DNA from 2 places in the Pseudomonas sp. G7(2022) genome. Region 2 is predicted to be linked to the other one. Evidence: riboswitches for the same ligand, from Rfam matches in the RefSeq annotation. Region 2 holds a riboswitch; the other holds the start of a gene.
The links. A riboswitch is a leader RNA that binds a small molecule or an ion and turns the genes downstream of it on or off. The one in region 2 is predicted to bind cobalamin.
Positions count from the first base shown of each region.

Region 1: another riboswitch for cobalamin. It lies ahead of cobO (cob(I)yrinic acid a,c-diamide adenosyltransferase); the one in region 2 lies ahead of cobW (cobalamin biosynthesis protein CobW).

Region 1 covers NZ_CP109659.1:1,846,635-1,850,453, forward strand. Annotated here, with positions in the region: gene NE357_RS08375 (C40 family peptidase) at 1-22, shown strand, start outside; gene NE357_RS08380 (PQQ-dependent sugar dehydrogenase) at 92-1,405, opposite strand; gene NE357_RS08385 (hypothetical protein) at 1,472-2,056, opposite strand; cobalamin riboswitch at 2,223-2,448, shown strand; gene cobO (cob(I)yrinic acid a,c-diamide adenosyltransferase) at 2,530-3,141, shown strand; gene NE357_RS08395 (cobyrinate a,c-diamide synthase) at 3,138-3,819, shown strand, end outside.
Region 2 covers NZ_CP109659.1:3,426,782-3,430,600, reverse strand. Annotated here, with positions in the region: gene NE357_RS15425 (transposase) at 1-106, opposite strand, end outside; cobalamin riboswitch at 712-921, shown strand; gene cobW (cobalamin biosynthesis protein CobW) at 1,021-2,094, shown strand; gene cobN (cobaltochelatase subunit CobN) at 2,098-3,819, shown strand, end outside.

The DNA.
Region 1 (3,819 bases), 1.6 Mb from region 2:
GCATCTGGCGCATAACCCTTAGTCATTCGAAGCAATAAAAAACCTGTGGGAGCGCATCGGCTCCCACAGGTTTTTTTGTTTCAGGGTCGGGCTATTTGGCTGCCGACACTCGCCAGACCTTGTTCCCGACGTCGTCTGCCACAAGTAAGTCGCCTTGTTGATCAATCACCACGCCAACGGGGCGTCCCAGGGCGTTTTCATCCTTGTCGAGGAAGCCTGTCAGTACGTCTACAGGTGTTCCATTCGGCTTGCCGGCGCTAAACGGTACGAAGATCACCTTGTAGCCACTGTGGGGCTTTCGGTTCCACGATCCGTGCTGACCGATGAACGCGCCTTCCTTGAATTGGGCTGGCAGCGTGTTGCCCTCGGCAAAGGTCAGGCCCAGTGAGGCGGTATGCGGACCGACGGCGTAATCCGGGGCGATGGCCTTGGCCACCAGGTCCAGGTTTTGTGGCTCGACGCGGACATCGATGTGCTGGCCGTAATAGCTGAACGGCCAGCCATAGAAACCACCGTCCTTCACCGAGGTGATGTAGTCCGGCACCAGATCGCTGCCGATCTCGTCCCGCTCGTTTACCGCTGTCCACAGCGCGCCGCTTTTCGGTTCCCAGGCGAGGCCGTTGGGGTTGCGAATGCCTGAAGCGAAGATCCGGTGATTGCCGGTGGCGCGGTCCACTTCCCAGATCGCCGCGCGGCCCTCTTCCTGATCCAGGCCGTTTTCGCCGACGTTGCTGTTCGAGCCGACGGTGACGTAAAGCTTGCTGCCATCCTTGCTGGCAATGACGTTCTTGGTCCAGTGATGGTTGAGCGGGCCGCCCGGCAGGTCCACGACCTTGATTGGCTGGCTCTTGATTTCCGTTGCCCCGGGTTCGTAGTGGAAGCGTAACAAACGGTCGGTATCAGCGACGTACAGGTCATTGCCGACCAGTGTCATGCCGAACGGCGAGTTCAGGTTCTGCAGAAACACCGTGCGCGTTTCCGCCACGCCGTCGTGGTCGGCATCGCGCAGCAGGGTAATGCGGTTCGGGCTGGGAACCCCTGCGCCCGCACGGCCCATGACTTTCTTCATCACCCAGCCGCGTATGCCCTTGCTGTCGTCAGGTTTCGGCGGGGCATTGGTTTCCGCCACCAGTACATCACCGTTGGGCAATACGTAGAGCCAGCGCGGGTGATCGAGGTTTTCGGCGAATGCGGCCACCTGGGTGCCGGCGGCTGCCGTTGGTTTCGCACCGGCCGGCCAGCCGATCGCCGGGGCGATGTTCACCGTCGGAATCAGGGTTTTATTCGGTTCGGGCAGTTTGGGGGATGGGCCGGTGCCGTCCGAGACTTGCAGGCTGGAGGATTCACCACAGGCGGTGAGCCCTCCGGCGAGTGCGATGACGAAAACGAGCTGGGGCTTGCGCATTACTGATCTTCCCTATGAATGCATTCCTAATCATAGAGAAGTGCGCGAGCCCGATGGTTCAACCGTTCAGCCGCGCGCCTCCTTGAACAGCACGGCAATGCCGGGATGGTAGTTGCCGGCCTCGCTGCGCAATTTGCGGTAGGCGTAGGGGAAGTACCAGGCGACGGCGCACGTGTGTTCCTTTTGCAGGTCGTCGACCATGTCCTGCAGTTCTTCCGGGCTGGCGCTGTGCTGGGCTTTCTGTGGGGCGACGAACAGGCAGCCGAGTTTGAGATCGCTGGCGTAGCTGATGCGCTTGGCATCGCTGGTGATATCGGCCAGGGCCTGAGTGAGATTCAGGTTGTTGACGCGCGGCCAGCGTTGGGTCGCCTGAATGTAAGCGCGATCTTCGGCGCCGGCCAGGAACAGGTCGGCACGGGCATTGCGTTCGCCTTCCTCATTCTGTTTGCGGGTGGCGGTGTCACGCAGGGTGACCAGTTCGGCCATCCATGCGGCGGCGGACAGCAGGCCGAGGTTGGCTTTTTCGTCGTGCCAGTAGGGCGTGTCGTTGTCGCCACGCACGGTGTTGTAGCGGTCGATACAGTCAAACCAGCGTTCCAGCACCGGGCGCAGGAATTCCAGCCGCGGATTGCTGATGATCATGCCTTGCATGGTGCTCTCCCTTGTTATTGTGATGTGCTCTCTGCAGTCAAAAAGCATGGCTCTTTGATATCACTGCTGGCAGTGTGGCACAAGATTGGCGTCAGTTAATTGATCGGCGGCAGTTATTCGCCGCACAAGCCCCTCTTCAATTGACGCTCCACCCCCAACCCTCTAACCTTCGCGGCTTGTTTCAGGTGCTCTGTGGCGCATGTCGACAGAGTGAAACAGGGAAGCCGGTGAGGCGGGTCTTCAAGCGATGAACCCTCACGATCCCGGCGCTGCCCCCGCAACGGTAAATGAGTAAAAGCTGCGTCGGATGCCACTGCTTAACAGCGGGAAGGCGCGCAGCCAGGCACCAGCCGCTCATGAGCCCGGAGACCGGCCTGATCCATCCAGCGGCATCACGGTGGGCGATGCCAGGCTTGTTGCCGTCTGTTCTTGTGCCTGCCCGCCGTTATCCAGCCTCAACGGAGAGCTTCCCCATGAGTGATTCCCCCGAACGCGACGAGCGTCACCTCGCGCGCATGCAGCGTAAAAAAGCCGTGATCGACGAGCGCATCGCCAATTCGCCAGATGAATGCGGCCTGGTGCTGGTGCTGACCGGCAACGGCAAAGGCAAAAGCAGCTCGGCGTTCGGCATGCTCGCCCGCGCCATGGGCCACGGCATGCAGTGCGGCGTGGTGCAGTTCATCAAGGGCCGCAACAGCACCGGTGAGGAACTGTTCTTTCGCCGCTTCCCGGAGCAGGTGCGCTTCCATGTGATGGGTGAGGGATTCACCTGGGAAACCCAGGACCGCCAGCGTGACATCGCCGCCGCCGAAGCTGCATGGGAAGTGTCCCGCGAGCTGCTGCGTGATCCGTCGATCGGTCTGGTGGTGCTCGATGAACTGAACATCGCCCTCAAGCACGGTTACCTCGATCTGGATCAGGTGCTCAGCGATCTGCAGGCCCGCCCGCCGATGCAGCACGTGATCGTCACCGGCCGCGCCGCCAAGCCGGAAATGATCGAGATGGGCGACACCGTCACCGAAATGGGCATGATCAAGCACGCCTTCCAGGCCGGCATCAAAGCGCAGAAAGGCGTCGAACTTTGAATCAACCACGTCACTGCCCGGCGGTACTGATCGCCGCGCCGGCCTCCGGTCAGGGCAAGACCACCGTCACCGCCGCGCTGGCCCGTTTGCATCGCAATCAGGGGCGCAAGGTTCGCGTGTTCAAGTGCGGTCCGGACTTTCTCGACCCGATGATCCTCGAGCGCGCCAGCGGTGCGCCGGTCTATCAACTGGACATGTGGATGGTCGGCGAGCAGGAAAGTCGACGTCTGTTGTGGGAAGCCGCCGCCGAAGCGGATCTGATCCTGATCGAAGGCGTTATGGGTTTGTTTGACGGTACGCCGTCGAGCGCCGATCTGGCGCGGCATTTCGGCGTGCCGGTGCTCGGCGTGATCGATGGTACCGCGATGGCCCAAACGTTCGGCGCACTGGCCCTGGGCCTGGCGCGTTATCAGCCGGACCTGCCGTTCGCCGGGGTACTGGCCAACCGCGTTGGCACCGTGCGCCATGCGCAATTGCTCGAAGGCAGCCTGACCGAAGGCCTGCGTTGGTACGGCGCGCTGTCCCGTGAAACCGGGATCGAACTGCCAAGCCGTCATCTCGGTCTGGTGCAGGCCAGCGAACTCAATGACCTCGACGTGCGCCTCGACGCCGCCGCCGAAGCGCTGGCCGGCACCTGCGAGGTAGCGCTGCCGCCGGCCGTGGAATTCGCCGCGCCAG
Region 2 (3,819 bases):
ACATCTCGAGCTGACGTGCGGCTTCGGTTCTACCAACGCTTTCCGCGAGTGCGATAGCTTGAGCCTTGAACTCATCGGTGTAGTTACGGCGAGTGCTTGGGTACATGGCAACCTCCAAGATAGCGATTTAAGTATCGCTTCTTGGCGTCCGTTGTCACGGGACAGGTCCAGGTTTACCCCTCACCCCAGCCTTCTCCCCAAGGAGAGGGAGCCGATTTGTGGGCTTTTCAAAACTTGAGTTCGACTCGGTATTGCAAGTCGGCACAACTCTCCCAATCAACTCGGTCGGTTCCCTCTCCCTACGGGCGGTCCGACGTTTCGGGAGGGCTAGGGTGAGGGGCTCTTGATCTGGCTCTTGATCTGGCTCTTGATCTGGCTCTTGATCTGCTTTTGATCTTTAGCCCCTTCGGCAGGCCGAGCGGAGGTGTCCATCAGGGGGTAGGCGCGCAGCGCCGTGCGGCGAAGCCGCATACATCGAGAGGAGGTGCAGCGAAGCAAACCGTAGGCGATGCCCCCTGATGGACACCGTAGCGAGGGAACACTGAGCCTAGGCGAAGTGCCGTACGCCGGGGCAAAAGCCTTTTGCTTACTTTTCGGCGTTTGGAAAAGTGAGTCGCTGTAAGAGCGAAACCATAAGAAGCCGTTACCGCAGCAACGGATATGCCCACAAAACCAAAAAGCACCAACCATTGACCCATCACGAACCCATGCGTAGCCTTGCGCTTTCGAGGTTCTTCGGCCCACGTCGAAGCTAAGAAGGGAACGCGGTCCAAGCCGCGGCTGCCCCCGCAACTGTGAACGGTGCTGTTCGCTGCCACGCCACTGCCAACTCAATCCAGAGCCAGCGGGAAGGCGCAGCTAACCCCGGGCCAAGGCCCGAACACCGTCAGCCAGGAGACCTGCCTCGTCACAGATTCTCACTTTCAACCGGGCGGGGTGATCCGGTGGCGAACTCTCCAGGCACGCACCCGCGTTGCCGGTCTCGTCCCGTATGCCCGCCACCTTGCCAAAGGGCATCCGATGAAAACACTGGCCAAACTCCCCGTCACCATCGTCACCGGCTTCCTCGGCTCGGGCAAAACCACCTTGCTGCGGCACATGCTCGACAACGCCCAGGGCCGCCGCATCGCGGTGATTGTCAACGAGTTTGGCGAGCTGGGTATCGACGGTGAAATCCTCAAGCAGTGCACCATCGGCTGCACCGAAGAAGAAGCCACCGGCCGCGTCTACGAACTGGCCAACGGCTGTCTGTGCTGCACAGTTCAGGAAGAGTTCTTCCCGGTAATGCGCGAACTGGTGGCCCGTCGCGGCGACCTCGACCACATCCTGATCGAAACCTCGGGCCTGGCCCTGCCAAAACCTTTGGTGCAAGCCTTCCAGTGGCCGGAAATCCGCAGCGCCTGCACCGTTGACGCGGTGATCACCGTGGTCGACAGCCCGGCCGTGGCCGCCGGCACCTTCGCCGCGTTCCCGGATCAGGTCGACGCCCAGCGCAAACTCGATCCGAACCTGGACCACGAATCGCCACTGCACGAGCTGTTCGCCGACCAACTGGCCAGCGCCGACCTGGTGATCCTCAACAAGGCCGATCAGACCAGCCCTGAAGACCTCGCTCGTGTGCGTCTGGAAGTCGCCGAAGAGCTGCCGCCTGCGGTGAAAATCATCGAAGCCAGCAACGGTCGCCTGCCGCTGGACGTGCTGATCGGCCTCGGTGCCGGTTCCGAAGAACACATCGACAGCCGCCACAGCCATCACGATCACCACCACGGTGAAGGCGATGACGATCACGATGACCATGATCACGACGCCTTCGACTCGATCTCCATCGAACTGCCGCAAGCCGACGAAAGCCTGCTGCTCGATGCGCTGACGCAACTGGTGGTCCAGCACGGCATCCTGCGGGTCAAAGGCTTCGCGGCGATCCCGAACAAGCCGATGCGGTTGCTGATCCAGGGCGTGGGCACTCGTTTCGACAAGCACTTCGACCGTCAGTGGGGCGCTGATGAGGCACGCGTGACGCGTCTGGTGTTGATCGGTCAGGAATTGGATGCCGCTCAACTCGAAGCGCAACTGCGCGCCGCGCTCAGCGTTTAAGCCATGCACCTGCTCAGGACCCAGCCCGGCGGTTTCGTGTCGGATGACAACATTGCCGACCTGGGACAAACCCCCGCCGAGTTGGTGATCCTGTGCAGCGGCGATTCCAGCCTGGCGCTGCTCGCCGAAGCGGCGCAGCAACTGCCCGAGGATTACCCGAGCGTGCGCCTGGCCAACCCGATGCAGGTGCAGAACCATGCGTCGGTCGACCTCTATGTCGATGAGGTGCTGCGCCACGCCAAGGTCATTCTGATCTCGCTGCACGGCGGCATTGCTTATTGGCGCTATGGCGTCGAGCGACTGGTCGAGTTGTCCGAGCGTGGCGTGCAGGTGATTCTGGTGCCGGGCGATGACCGTCCCGACCCGGAGCTCAGTGACTTGAGCACCGTAGGCGCCGAGGATCGTGACCGGCTCTGGCAGTTCCTGCGTCAGGGCGGCATGGGCAATGCGCTGGATTTCTTCCGCTGTCTGGCCAATCGCTGGCTGTCGCGGGACTATGCTTGGGGCGAGCCGCAAACGCTGCCGCGCACGGCGATTTATCACCCGAACAAAAACACCGCCGCACTGAGTGACTGGCAAGCCGATTGGCGGCCTGGTCAACCGGTGGCGGCGGTGTTGTTTTATCGCTCGCATTTGCAAGCGGCGAACACGGCGTTTATCGACGTGTTCTGCCAACGGCTTCAGGCGGCCGGTCTCAATCCGCTGCCGATCGCCGTGGCCAGTTTGAAAGAGCCCGGCTGCCTGTCGGTGGTCGAGGACTGGCTGGATGAGGTCGAAGCCTCGGTGATTTTGAATACCACCGGTTTCGCCCAGTCCAGCCCGGAAGCGCCGCATCTGCGCCCGTTCCGTCGCAACATACCGGTGATTCAGGCGATCTGCGCCCAGGACAACGAGCCCGGCTGGCGCGACAGCGAGCAGGGCCTCGGTCCGCGGGATCTGGCGATGCACATCGCGTTGCCTGAGCTCGACGGTCGGATCATCAGCCGGCCGATCAGCTTCAAGGATCTGGCCTGGCGCAGCGAGCGCAGTCAGTCCGACGTGGTGTGTTATCGGGCCCAGCCCGAGCGCATGGATTTCGTGGCTGAACTGGCGCGGCGCTGGGTCGATCTGGCGCGGGTGCCGAACGCTGAAAAGCGCATCGCCCTGATCCTCGCCAACTACCCGACCCGGGACGGACGCATCGGCAACGGCGTCGGCCTCGACACGCCAACCGCCGCGCTGAATATCCTGCGGGCGTTGCAAGCCGAAGGTTACCCGTTGCCGGCCGACCTGCCGGACAGCGGCACCGAACTGATCCGGCAACTGCTCGGCGGCGTCAGCAACGATCTCGATACCTTGGATCAGCGCCCGTGCCAGCAAAGCCTGGCGATGAATGATTACCTGGCGATGTTCAACGCACTGCCCGAAGTCAATCGAACAGCGGTGCTGGAGCGTTGGGGGCCGCCGCAAAATGATCCGATGTGCCGTGACGGGCGGATGATGATTGCCGGTCTGCGTTTTGGCCTGACTTTCGTCGGCATTCAACCGGCGCGGGGTTATCAGGTCGATCCGAGCGCGGTGTATCACGATCCGGATCTGTTGCCGCCGCACGCGTACCTCGCGTTCTATTTCTGGCTGCGCCAGACCTACGGCGCTCACGGCGTGATCCACGTCGGCAAGCACGGCAACCTCGAATGGCTGCCGGGCAAGGGCGTGGGTCTGTCGGAGAATTGCTGGCCGGACGCG